3 regions of the Pseudoalteromonas sp. c7(2019) genome follow, and region 1 is predicted to be linked to each of the others. Evidence: predicted binding sites of a transcription regulator. Region 1 holds the regulator's gene; each other region holds the start of a gene.
What was found. Region 1 encodes FliA, which starts transcription of late flagellar genes. Its sites were predicted from a motif close to CTAAAGNTNNNNNNNNNNNNGCCGATA; they were not measured.
Positions count from the first base shown of each region.

Region 2: a site for FliA is predicted at 1,637-1,663, ahead of GQR38_RS07765 (VC2046/SO_2500 family protein). Genes of this name have one in related genera too.
Region 3: a site for FliA is predicted at 2,039-2,065, ahead of GQR38_RS19365 (DUF5610 domain-containing protein). Genes of this name have one in related genera too.

Region 1 is NZ_WTKS01000016.1:72,877-77,294, forward strand. Features, by position in the region: gene GQR38_RS16490 (chemotaxis protein CheA) at 1-333, opposite strand, end outside; gene GQR38_RS16495 (protein phosphatase CheZ) at 349-1,122, opposite strand; gene cheY (chemotaxis response regulator CheY) at 1,140-1,523, opposite strand; gene GQR38_RS16505 (RNA polymerase sigma factor FliA) at 1,564-2,274, opposite strand; gene GQR38_RS16510 (MinD/ParA family protein) at 2,301-3,161, opposite strand; gene flhF (flagellar biosynthesis protein FlhF) at 3,154-4,418, opposite strand, start outside.
Region 2 is NZ_WTKS01000005.1:162,792-167,209, reverse strand. Features, by position in the region: gene GQR38_RS07790 (SprT family zinc-dependent metalloprotease) at 215-853, shown strand; tRNA gene GQR38_RS07785 (tRNA-Tyr) at 1,099-1,183, opposite strand; tRNA gene GQR38_RS07780 (tRNA-Tyr) at 1,233-1,317, opposite strand; tRNA gene GQR38_RS07775 (tRNA-Tyr) at 1,367-1,451, opposite strand; tRNA gene GQR38_RS07770 (tRNA-Tyr) at 1,501-1,585, opposite strand; gene GQR38_RS07765 (VC2046/SO_2500 family protein) at 1,698-2,225, shown strand; gene GQR38_RS07760 (DUF6172 family protein) at 2,405-2,707, shown strand; gene GQR38_RS07755 (diguanylate cyclase) at 2,901-3,818, shown strand; gene GQR38_RS07750 (YchJ family protein) at 3,893-4,372, opposite strand; gene GQR38_RS07745 (SulA-like leucine-rich domain-containing protein) at 4,411-4,418, opposite strand, start outside.
Region 3 is NZ_WTKS01000027.1:1,004-5,421, forward strand. Features, by position in the region: gene GQR38_RS19355 (RNA-binding protein) at 1-41, shown strand, start outside; gene murI (glutamate racemase) at 4-804, opposite strand; gene GQR38_RS19365 (DUF5610 domain-containing protein) at 870-2,009, opposite strand; gene trmA (tRNA (uridine(54)-C5)-methyltransferase TrmA) at 2,172-3,269, shown strand; gene GQR38_RS19375 (thiol:disulfide interchange protein DsbA/DsbL) at 3,336-3,974, opposite strand; gene GQR38_RS19380 (thiol:disulfide interchange protein DsbA/DsbL) at 3,991-4,418, opposite strand, start outside.

The sequences.
Region 1 (4,418 bases):
TGGCTTATCCCTATTTTGGATAGTCGCGAACATTTCATTAATGGTGTCGAGCGCTTGTAAAATAACATCCATTAACTCTGAATTGACCGTTCGCACGCCTTGACGTAGTAAATCAAATACGTTTTCAGCGCCGTGGCAAGCATCAACAAGTTCTGTCATAGCTAAAAAGCCTGCACCACCTTTTACAGTGTGAAAGCCTCTAAATATGGCATTTAGTAACTCGGTATCTTCTGGATTATTTTCCAGTTCAACTAACTGTTCAGATAAAAGCTCTAGGATTTCTCCTGCCTCTACAAGAAAGTCTTGTAAAATATCTTCATCGACTTCAAACATGCAGTTACTCTCCTCTTAGAAGCCCAAACTTGATAAAAGATCATCGACTTCATCTTGATCAGATACAACATCATTACGCGATTCTTTATCAATAATAGGGCCTTCAGGACCTGCTAAAGTTTGTGTGGCAACTGGTTCTTTTATTTTTTGTTGTTCTACTTTATTCGCTGTGTTGTCACTGTCATCTTGTTCAGCAAACGCTGTTAAAAGATGAAGTAAGCTTTCTTCTACTTCTCTAACAAGTTCTATAACACGGCGAATAACTTGACCTGTTAAGTCTTGATAGTCTTGAGCCATTAGTACATTTGTCATTAAGCTTTGAAGCTCATCCGTTTTATGATGAGAGTTATTCATAAACTTATCGATACTATGGCAAAGTTGTTTAAACTCACCAAGCTCAATCTCCCGGCTCATTAAACGATCCCATGTCGGTTTGATATGAGATATTTCATCTGCAAGTTGCTGAGCTATAGGTAAACTAGCCTCAACAGCATCCATTGTTTTATTAGCCGCATTTTCTGTCATTTCTATAACATAATTAAGCCGCTTTTTAGCATCTGGAATCGCATCTGTCGTTATGTTAGTTAAGCGAGTATCAAGCTCAAAGCTTTTAAGTGCTTCGTGCAGTTGACGAGTCAACTTCCCAACTTCAGCAAATAATTTAGACTGCTCTTGCGAAGCTGTCTCTAAAATCAACTGATTAGCTTTATCTTGCTCATCGTTTTCTAAATAAATGACGAGTTGACGAGCTTGTTCTAACGTTATTTGAGGCGCAGCTGGTGCTGACATAAGCCTCTCCCCCATCATTAGCCTAAGCGTTCAAATACTTTTTCTAATTTAGTTTTTAATGTTCCAGCCGTAAATGGCTTAACAATATAACCATTAACGCCAGCTTGCGCTGCAGCTATTATTTGTTCTTTTTTAGCTTCTGCCGTTACCATCAATACAGGGATATGTTTTAACTTATCATCTGCACGAATTGCTCTTAAAAGGTCAATACCTTGCATTCCCGGCATATTCCAATCTGTAACCACAAAATCAAACACTTGATTTTGTAACATAGGCAAAGCTGTAGACCCGTCATCAGCTTCTTGAACGTTAGTGAAACCTAAGTCACGTAATAGGTTTTTTATAATTCGTCTCATCGTTGAAAAATCATCAACTACAAGAATTTTCATGTTTTTATCCAAAACATCCCCCAGTGAGGTATTAACCTTAGTTTACTTACTACTAGTTTATCCAGTCATTGATTTTAGCTTTAAGCTTAATCATCGCCTGACCATGTATCTGACTTACACGCGATTCGCTTACATCGAGTATATGTCCTATTTCTTTTAAATTCATTTCATCGTTATAGTATAAAGAAAGTACCATTGCATCACGCTCTGGTAATGACTTTATTGCATTTAGCAAAGACTCATTAAACCGATCATTTTTAACATTATTAAAAGGTTTGTCTAGCGCTAAATCTTGGCCTACGGGAGTAATAACATCCTCATCTACACCAAGGTCTTCTATGCCTAATACTTTACTAGTATTAACATCATTTAAAATATGATGGTACTCATTGAGTGAAATTTCAAGTTTTTCAGCAACTTCTGTATCTGTTGGTTCGCGATTCAGACTGCTTTCGAGCCCAGTAATTGCCTCTGCAACTTGTCGGCTTTTACGGTGTACTGAACGAGGAGCCCAATCACCACGGCGCATTTCATCAAGCATAGCCCCGCGAATACGAATACCGGCGAAGGTTTCAAAGCTTGCGCCTTTTGTTGCATCAAAGTTTTTTGAAGCTTCTATTAAACCTATCATTCCTGATTGAATTAAATCATCAAGCTGAACGCTAGGTGGTAATCGAGCAATTAGATGACATGCCACTTTTTTAACAAGTGATGCATGTTTCTCAACAATCACATTTAAGTTTTGTGTTGATTGATATCCCATAGCTCTATTCACCAATGTTGTCATAATTAGCCGTTTACTAGTTTCTCAATGAAAAACTCTAAATGCCCAGATGGTTGATTTGGTATTGGCCATTTAACTGCTTTTGTCGCCAGCGCTTTAAACGCGAGAGCGGCTGGCGAACTTGGAAAGAGCTCAACAATCACCTTTTGGCGACGTGTTGCTTTGCGCATATTTTCGTCATAAGGAACCGTTGCTACTAGCTCCATTGAAACATCTAAAAAGCGATCGGTAACTTTAGATAGTTTTGCAAACAATTCAGTGCCTTCACGCATGCTGCGGACCATATTGGCAACAATTTTGAACTTATAAACACCGTGCTCGCGGCTTAATACTTTAATAAGTGCGTAAGCATCGGTTATTGATGTTGGTTCATCGCACACTACAACCATTACATCTTGTGCTGCTCGTGAGAAGCTTAGCACCATGTCTGAAATACCAGCGGCTGTATCTACAATTAAAATATCAAATTCGGTATTCAATTCGCTAAATGCACGAATTAGCCCGGCATGCTCAGATGGCGATAATTCAACCATACTTTGCGAGCCCGATGTAGCGGGTACAATTTTAATACCAGCAGGCCCTTCAACTAAAATCTCGTCAAGCTCACATTCACCTGACAAAACGTGTGATAAATTGCGCTCTACACGTAAACCAAGCATCACATCACAGTTTGCTAAACCTAAGTCAGCATCCAGCACTAATACTCTATTACCTTGTTGCCCTAGTGCAATAGCGGTATTTAGAGAAACATTTGTTTTCCCTACCCCACCTTTACCACCGGTTACAGCGATAACTTTTACGCCGTTGTTATTGTTTTGACTCATTTTGCGCAGGCCGCTTGCTTGATCTAATACTGTGTTAATCATACATCCCTACTGTACTTGGCGCCACTGCTTGGTGCCTTGAATGTTGTGCTTTTGTTCTTTTTAAATATAACTGCTCAGCCTTTTTCACTAGTTTTTCAGCATTTGCAACACGAATATCTTCTGGCACTCGTTGACCGTTAGTAAGATACCCTATTGGAAGGCGATTTTGAATCGCAATACTAATTATCTCACCCAAACTTAATGATTCATCTAACTTAGTGAAAATACAACCACTTAACTGTACTTTTTTAAAGTGGCGTACTGTTTCTTGTAATACATTAATTTGTGCCGTCGCGCTTAGTACTAAGTAACTGCGAATATCCACACGTTGGTTACGCATTAACGTGTTTAACTGCTCAGTTAAACGTAAATCTCGCTGACTCATACCTGCTGTATCAATTAATACTAGACGTTTATTTCGTAAATGATATAAAACTTCAGCTAATTCATTAGCATCTTTAACTTGCTTTACACCACAACCAATAATACGGCCGTAAGTAGCAAGCTGTTCATATGCACCAATTCTGTATGTATCAGTGGTTATTAAGGCCACTTTATCAGCGCCATATTTTTGTGCGCCTAAAGCTGCAAGCTTAGCAACTGTTGTTGTTTTACCAACACCTGTTGGACCCACTAACGCATATACACCACCTTGGCGAAGTATTTCATTATTGGTTGTTTGCATTTGATCTTCGACCATCGTTAACAATGCTTTCCAACCTTGCTTACGAGATACATCATCAGGTACAAAACATGCCATTTGTTGCGCGACTTCTTTATCAATACCCATACCGACTAAGCGGTCAACCATGCAAGCGCGTGTTGGATCGCGACGCGCCATATCTTGCTGCATTAAGCCCGATACTTGATGCTCAAGCAATTGACGAATTGCGTTCATTTCTTCACGCATTGTTGTCATTTCTTCGCTTTCATTATTGGGTGTTTGTTGGCGAGCAGTTACTGGACTATCTAAATCATCAAAGTCGCTGTCTAAATCATCAAAACCTAAGCTATCCGCTTGAGTTTGTGGACGAACTGGCGCTGCATTTTCAGGAGCAAACATATTTTTAGTACGCTGTTCCATAACTGGTTCTTGATAGTTATCGGTAGTATCAATACCTGATTGTGAAAACATTGATGCAAGTTCAGGGGAGCGAGGACGCGGTGATTGGCGCTCTAATAAAGCCTGTAGGCTGTCAGCCACTTTTGCTTGCGGCTCTGGTTTGGCACGCTGAGGCTCTGGTTTTACAAAATTAT
Region 2 (4,418 bases), on a different contig from region 1:
AAGTAAATAAAATATTTTAACTTTCAATTCAAATAAAACAGACGGCTCAATCTATAGCTTATTATAATAAAGTGGATTAGGAGTTAGGTGCGACTGTATGCCTAAGAGTTTAAAATTGATGGTAATATGGATTATATAAACGGATGCTATATTTAGAGTTTAAGTCGTGTTTGAATATCAACTAAAAAAGAGTACTAGACGCAAAACAGTCGCAATAAAAGTGCATAGTCAAAAGGTAACTGTGTATGCGCCACATTTTGTCGCAAAAAAACACATTGATACTTGGTTATTTGACAAACAAGAGTGGGTTGCAGAACAATTAAAAAAACAATTGTCAATTGATGACACTAAACAGTACCCTTTTGAATCTAAAAAAATAAGTGTTTTTTCAGAAACTATTTATTTGAAACTAGACTCAGGCCAAGATTCCAAAGTAACCCCGTATGATGACCACTTACTTATTACAATATCTCCTCGAGTTAAAAACACTAATCAAAAGTATCGACAGCTATTAGAGACTTATTTAAAAGAGCAGCTTATTGCTTACATAGAAATGCGTTTAGCGTATTTCTGTACTCAAATGGGTGAAGAGTTGCCAAATGATTTAAAAATAGGTGTTTATAAACGAAAGTGGGGGAGTTGTAATAGCAAGCGAGAACTCACTTTTAATTTACATCTTATAGGTGCTCCTTACCACGCTATAGATTATGTGATTGTTCATGAGCTTGCCCATTTAAAGTATTTAAATCATAGCAAAGCTTTTTGGCAGCGAGTAGAGGCGTTTTTCCCCGATTACAAAACATCATCTAATTGGTTAAAACAAAATGGTATGAGTTTACAGTGGGTGTTTTGATGTTACTGAATATAGGAATATAGGAATATAGGAATATAGGAATATAGGAATATAGGAATATAGGAATATAGGAATATAGGAATATAGGAATATAGGAATATAGGAATATAGGAATATAGGAATATAGGAATATAGGAATATAGGAATATAGGAATATAGGAATATAGGAATATAGGAATATAGGAATATAGGAATATAGGAATATAGGAATATAGGAATATAGGAATATAGGAATAGTAGAGAAGTGGTGGAGGGAGCTGGATTCGAACCAGCGAAGGCTGAGCCGTCAGATTTACAGTCTGATCCCTTTGGCCGCTCGGGAACCCCTCCACACTAATTTTATTGCATTTGGCCCCACTTAACTTAGCGGTAAGAAAAGTGGTGGAGGGAGCTGGATTCGAACCAGCGAAGGCTGAGCCGTCAGATTTACAGTCTGATCCCTTTGGCCGCTCGGGAACCCCTCCACACTAATTTTATTGCATTTGGCCCCACTTAACTTAGCGGTAAGAAAAGTGGTGGAGGGAGCTGGATTCGAACCAGCGAAGGCTGAGCCGTCAGATTTACAGTCTGATCCCTTTGGCCGCTCGGGAACCCCTCCACACTAATTTTATTGCATTTGGCCCCACTTAACTTAGCGGTAAGAAAAGTGGTGGAGGGAGCTGGATTCGAACCAGCGAAGGCTGAGCCGTCAGATTTACAGTCTGATCCCTTTGGCCGCTCGGGAACCCCTCCAATGCAACGGCGCTGATAATAGCAAATTGCGTATTTAAGTAAAGAAAAAAGCTAAAGAAAATTGAAATAAAGCCGATAAATATCTATCAGTTACCACAATCGGCTAAAGACTATGCAAATAGATGATTTGTTAATCACAGAGAGTCAGTTAAACAGTAGACTCAATAATAGTGTGCATGAAAATCGCCGTGGCGAATTTGCACTATTATTAGCGATGCTGTCACATGACGCACTCGACTTTAGTCAATTTCATTTACCAAAAACTGAAATAGATAATTTAGTTATAGAAGAAGAGGCGTTAAGAAAGCAATTTGGCGCAGGTCCAAAGCAACTTTTAGCTCCTGATGAATATAATATGTTGGTTGGACAATTTAATGCATCATTAATATCTCAAGAAGGAGCGCGCTGTGGTATGACAAGTATTAAGTTAAGACAATGCTTAAGCCCTGAACCACTTGCGATTAGAAATGATGATAAGCATATTCCACTTAATATAATAGATAACTGTGAGCTTGCCGTCAGAAGAAGAATTAAAAGCGAACAAACCCAACTAGCCAATCCCCCTATAGATGCAGCTGCTTTTTACGACAGCCTTAATAATGATGCAATACATCAACCACTTCAGCTCATTGCGGTGTGATATATGATTGTAATAATCACCAGTTAATATATGCTTTATAACGGGTCTGCTTTATATATTTGCTAATAATTGATTTAATGAAAAAAAAGCATCCAAAAATTAAATGCAATTGCTATAATGGCGTCAAATGGTATGACATGAAATGCCATTATCATTAAACCAAGGTAATTAGGAACGTAATGAAGAAAACATTCACGCTAAATCACGAGAAAATCAAATACCCTCGTATGGTTGATGCTGCAAAGCACGAAGTGAAAAAATATTTGAAAAGAGAGCGTAATAAAACGCTACCTGAAGATGCTGACTATTGGGCATTTGACTGTAAGTTTGGTAACACAGCTGAAGATGCGCAAGTTGTGCACGTTGCTGAATTAAGTAACCAAATTGGCGAAATTGAAAAGCAAGGTTTGACCTCTTTCTATGTAGAGATTTTAGCTCGACCTGCTCAACGTCAACAGTTAGATTTAGATGATGACGAATAACACTTAATTTAATTAAGTGTTCGAAGTTTTAAAATGAGCCCAAGTGGCTCATTTTTTGTTTTTATGCATTAAAGATTCACCATAAATCATTTTTATTAGTAACTAATAAGTAGAATTTTAATTTATTAACATTTGCATAACAAAATATAGTGATATAGGGTGTGTTTAATTAAAAAAACAAAACAGTTGTACCATGCCTATAAATTACTCTGACCACCAATTGAAATTAAGCTTAAAGAGCTCTAAGGTACTTGTCGTTGACGATCAGCTATTAAGCTTAATTGTATTAAAAAAAATATTATCAGAGCATTTTAGTGTAACAACAACGAGCTGTGGTGAGGATGCGATTGAAATTTGTAAACATAATCCGCCAGATATAATACTACTCGATATTAATATGGAAGGAATGAGTGGTATTGAAACATGTCTAAAATTAAAAAATATATCTGAAACACAAGATATCCCCGTTATTTTTGTAACCTCATCTGAAAATCAAGAAGAAGAGTGCTGGGAAGCCGGAGCTGTAGATTTTATAAAGAAACCAACTAACTCGGAAACTTTATATAGAAGAGTGCGCGCCCATATTACGATGAAACTTCAACATGACTTACTCAATCAAAAAGTATTTCTAGATGATTTAACAAAGGTATTCAATCGTCGTTATTTTGATGCGCATTTTTCTAAAATGGAACGAAGCGCCTTACGAGAAAAAGTCGACTACGCACTATTACTCATCGATATAGACTACTTTAAGCAATACAACGATCTTTATGGTCATGTGCAAGGCGATACGGTTTTAAACCTTGTTGCACAAACTATTACTAATAGTTTGCAAAGGCCAACCGATTTTGTTGCGCGTTACGGCGGCGAAGAGTTTGTAGTTGTTCTACCGCATACAAGCACTGAAGGTGCAATTTGTGTTGCTGATAAAATTAAACAAAATGTGGTCGATTTAGGAATATTACACAGATATTCAGAATATGACTTTGTGACTATTAGTATTGGCGGTGCAACCCTACAACCGTACGTAAATAACAAAAACACCTTGCAGATCGCAGATGAAAAAATGTATGAGTCCAAAATGCAAGGTCGTAACCAAGTGTGTTTTTAAGTTTAGCTAGCTAATAAATCACTTTGCCACTTAAAAACACCTTGTAGGTGATAAATATTAAATAAGATTATTTATTACACGCTATGACATTTTTTGTACTTTTTATTGCTACCACATGGGCAGTCATCATTTCTGCCCACTTTAATATCTTCAACAGGATATATAGTGCCATCTAAATAACACCATTGAGTATTTTCTTTAATAAACTGCGATTTTTCGTGAAGCTCACAAAATAAGTTTTGATAAAAATATTGGGCTTTAAATTCTACAGTGCCGGTATCTCCATCATGGCTTGACCCAATTACATCAAGATTTATAAATCGACAGCTGTTAGCAAAATCATTGATTTCTTTAACCGGATTTTCAGCTTGTTTTTCTTTTGCGTAGGTTTGATAAACATATTCTGCATTTTTAATAACATAAGCACTGAATCGTGAGCGCATAAGTTGTTCAGGAGAATCAGCTTGCTTAACAGATAAGTGAAGCGGCTCACAGCAATCGGCATAATTGTGCCCACTGCTGCAAAAACATAATGTGGTATTGAGTGAAGTCATAATAATAATACAAAGTCTAAAACATTAGTTTAACAAGCTTATTGGG
Region 3 (4,418 bases), on a different contig from region 1:
ATTCTAATGCTCTACGTACTGAGACGGATCAGTCAGTGTAACTAGCTTTACCGCTAGCTTATTGCTAAACACATCAGCCGTTGCATAATATTGCAGCGGCTTTTTTATGTCTGTTAGTTTATTCACACAGAAGTTAAGTTGGTTAAGTAGGTAGTTGACTCTGTTTGCTATCGCTACACCTGAATCAAGTAATTTTACATTCCCTTCAAAATACTGACTAATAGGCTCTGCTAATATTGGAAAGTGCGTACATCCTAATACAAGTACATCTATAGTTTTATCTATATGTAGGTCATCAAGCACTTGATGCAACTTGTTTGTATCCAAAGACTCTGTAAAAAAGTATTGCTCAGCTAAAGTTACTAACTCCACACTGCTATATAGATTAACGGTTACATTACGTGCATGGTCAGTAATTAATGTTTTAGTGTATGAACTGGCGACCGTTGCCGGTGTGGCTAATAAGCCAATATGATTTGAACGTGTTAACTCTGCCGCAGGCTTTATTGCTGGCACAACACCCACTATAGGAATATCTGTCATTTGGCGAACAGCGCTAAGTGCAGATGTAGAAGCGGTATTACACGCTATTACAATTAAATCAACGTTAAGCGTATTAGCTTTGATGAAATGAATAAGTGAGCATAATCGGTTAATGATTGTTTTTTGGGATTGAGCACCATAAGGTAGTAATGCATTATCCATAAAATAACTGTACTGAGCATTGGGGATACTTTGCTTTATATGCTCAAGTACAGTAGTTCCACCAATACCTGAATCAAAGACCATTATATGCGCTGACAAACTACCGTTCCCACTTTACTTTAAGAACGGCAGTTTGCCATGAGGTATTTATAAAAGAAAGTAGTTTAACTTTGCGTGGTTTCTAAATCAGCAAGCTCGTCGGCTGCCGAATTTAACTGATTAAGGTTTTCGAACATAGACTTTGTGTAATCTACTAACTTATCTATTTGCTCCTGATCTTGATTTAACCATTGGAGAATGCCAGCTAGCTGATTTTGTAATCCAAGCTCACCCGCTTTTTCAAAAGCATTTTTAAGGTCGTCATTAAAAGGAGCTAAACCCTCCGCTACTTGTTTTTCTGGTGCTGGTCTATATTCTTCATAGCTTTTAACTGTTGCTATTGTTTTTGTTTGGCGTAAATCCATAGAAAAAGCCACCAGCTGATCGCTGTCTAAACTCAGCTCTTGCGCTTGTTCAAATGCTTCATCTAAATCACCACCAAAAAAGGTTTTACTTAAATCTTGTAAGTCTTCCATCATTACATTAATAGCTTCTTGCTCTTGCTCATTTAAGTCACCATTAACCGACATCGAAAATGATACCTGTCGAGATTGCGATGATGAGCTTGCAAACGACTCGCCATTATTGTTTTGCTGATAGCCACTTGCCGACTGAGATTCAAATGCATCTGCAAAGCTAATACTTACCTCGTCACCTTCTGCGGTGGTAAATTTATACTCTGCATTACTCGTCATACTGACATATTGAGCCTGGCTTATATTTACGCTGGCTGGTTGTGGGTTAAATAACGACTCTTCAAACTTATCCAGCCCATTGTAAATTCCCTCTTTGGACTTATTAATCCCCTCTTCCATGTCATCATTAAATACGCCTGTACCTTTGAGTTCATCAACAGCGTCGTCAATCCCTATTTGGACTCCTTTGCGCGCGTCGCCTAACATATCTTTGAGCTTTTCGTCATCAGCGCCGTTAGCTTTTGCTTTATTAACAGCACTACTTACAAAATCGAGTACGTTTTTTACTATTTCATCAAAATCAAATAGTGGTTTATCTGCTTTTTTTTCTGCGATAGGCAATCCAAGCTGCTCAGCCATTTTATCGCCAAGCACCTTTGCGGCCAACTCTCGGCCTCGTTGTTGATAGCTATCTTGAGGAGACGTAATTGTAGGTTGCTGTATATCAGCTTTATTATTGAATTTATTGATGTTGTTGTTTGGCGTAAAGCCATAATTACCTATTTTCATGATTCGTCTCCTAAGCGTGCGTAGTTTATTATCGGCTATAACAATAAAAACTAAAGTACAATGTTCAATAAAACAGCATAAATGCTAGCCAAAACTAGACAAATACGCAGCGCTCCCTACAATAGCGCCGATAAACAGATCTTAGATAAGGTAGTAGCGTTAATGGCAGTTATTAAAATAGATACCACACAGTACCAAACGCAGTTAAGTGAAAAAGAGCAGCGTATTAGTGCACAATTCCAACGTTTTGGTGTGGAGCAACTAGAAGTATTTAGCTCAGAGCCAACTAACTACCGCCAACGTGCTGAATTTAGAGTATGGCACGACGGTGACGATCTGTTTCACATTATGTTTGATCAACAAACAAAAGAAAAAATCCGTGTTGATACATTTGATCCAGCAGCGCCTCTAGTTGGTGAAATAATGCAGGTGATGATTGAGCATCTTAAGCCTTGTGAAATATTACGTCGTAAGTTATTTCAAATCGATTACCTATCCACGCTAAGCGGTGAAATTTTAGTAAGCTTGCTTTATCACAAACCACTTGATGATGAATGGTTAAGTGAAATTAAAGCGCTTAAAGAAAAACTAAGCAGTAAATACAAAATTGACTTTATCGGTCGTGCTCGCAAACAAAAAGAAGTGCTGGGTGATGACTTTGTAACTGAGCGTTTAACAGTTAATGGTCAAGAGCTTATTTATCAACAAGTAGAAAATAGCTTTACTCAGCCTAATGCAAAAGTAAATATTAATATGCTGGAGTGGGCGCAAGATTTATGTAAACCACTTAAAAATGATTTATTAGAACTGTATTGCGGTAACGGTAACTTTTCAATTGCGTTAGCGGGCTGTTTTAATAAAGTATTAGCAACAGAAATATCAAAATCATCTGTTCATTCTGCTCAATACAATATTGCTAAAAACAACGTAGAGAACCTAGATATTATTCGTATGTCGAGTGAAGAGTTTACTCAAGCAATGAATGGCGAGCGTACTTTCTCTCGTTTAGACGGTATTGACCTTAAAAGCTATGACTGCCAAACCATATTAGTTGATCCACCGCGCGCGGGCATGGATGAATTAACGTGTGACTTAGTGGCTAACTACGAAAGCATAATTTATATATCGTGTAATCCTGAAACCCTTGAGCGTGACCTTGATCACCTAACACGTACGCACAACGTTAAGCGCTTTGCTATATTTGATCAGTTCCCATATACACATCACATTGAGTCGGGTGTTTTCTTGCAGCGCAAATAAATACGCTCAGTAAACGTTACCCATAAAAAAAGCTCCTTGTAGGAGCTTTTTTAGTTTTAGCTAAACTTACTTGTTAGCTAAGTAATTAATCAGTTTGCTAATATCTTCTGGTTCAGTAATACCCGACTCACGACCTAGGTTTAATTTATACTTACCATTTACAATAAATGTAGGTACGCCACGTAGTGCGCCTTTTTCTTTAAAGTAGTCTTGATCGCGTTTCATTTTAGAGCTCAGCGTTCGTACCGAGAAGCTTTTAAACAGCTTATCAAACTTATCGCCATCAACGCCCTGCGCTACAAATATATCTTTTACATCTGCAAGCTCATTAAAACTAGCGCGCTTTGTATGAATATGATTAAAGATTGCAGAGACAATTTTATCTTTTTGCGGAAGCACTTCTGCAGTAGCGAGTGCTTGGCTCATCATCTGTTGGTTTTCTGGGTCGCGTACACCTACAAAATCAACATGGCTCTTTTTAAATTTAACGTTTTTATCAAGCTTAGGCTTAAACTCACCAATTAGTGCTTCCATGTTATTACATGCAGGGCAGTAAAATGAGAAAAACTCTTTAATTTCTGGCTTTTTAGTTGCGCGCTCAGAAACAACGTCGTAATGCACGCCTTCTTCATACGTTGCTGCAAAGCTTGTTGCCGCCATAGGAAGTAGTACTGCAAGCAAACCTGCTTTAACTAATTTAATCATTATTATGCTCCGAAATTTATAGTGCTAATAAAAACGCTACTAACTCATCAAGTTCTTTTTGATTTTTGATGGTGTTGAGGTTTATTTTATATTTATCGTTAACAATAAAAGTAGGTACACCTGTAAGTGCGCCTAATTTTGAATATTTATTTTGTTTGTTTTGCATTGCTTGCTCAGCCGAAATAACAGGCATGCTTGCAATTTCTTGATCAAACGTTGCGCTATCAATACCGTTTACTTCAAGTAATTTTTTAACGTCTTTCATTTCAGTTAAAGGAGCACGCTGAACATGAATACTTTTAAAAATTTGATCGCTAATACTCTGCGCCTGACCATGCTGCTTAGCAATTAAGTAGGCAAAGCTTAAATTACTTTGTGCTTGTGGCGACACGCCACCTAAAAAGTTCACGTGGTTTTTAATAAACTCCGCGCCTTCTGGCAAGC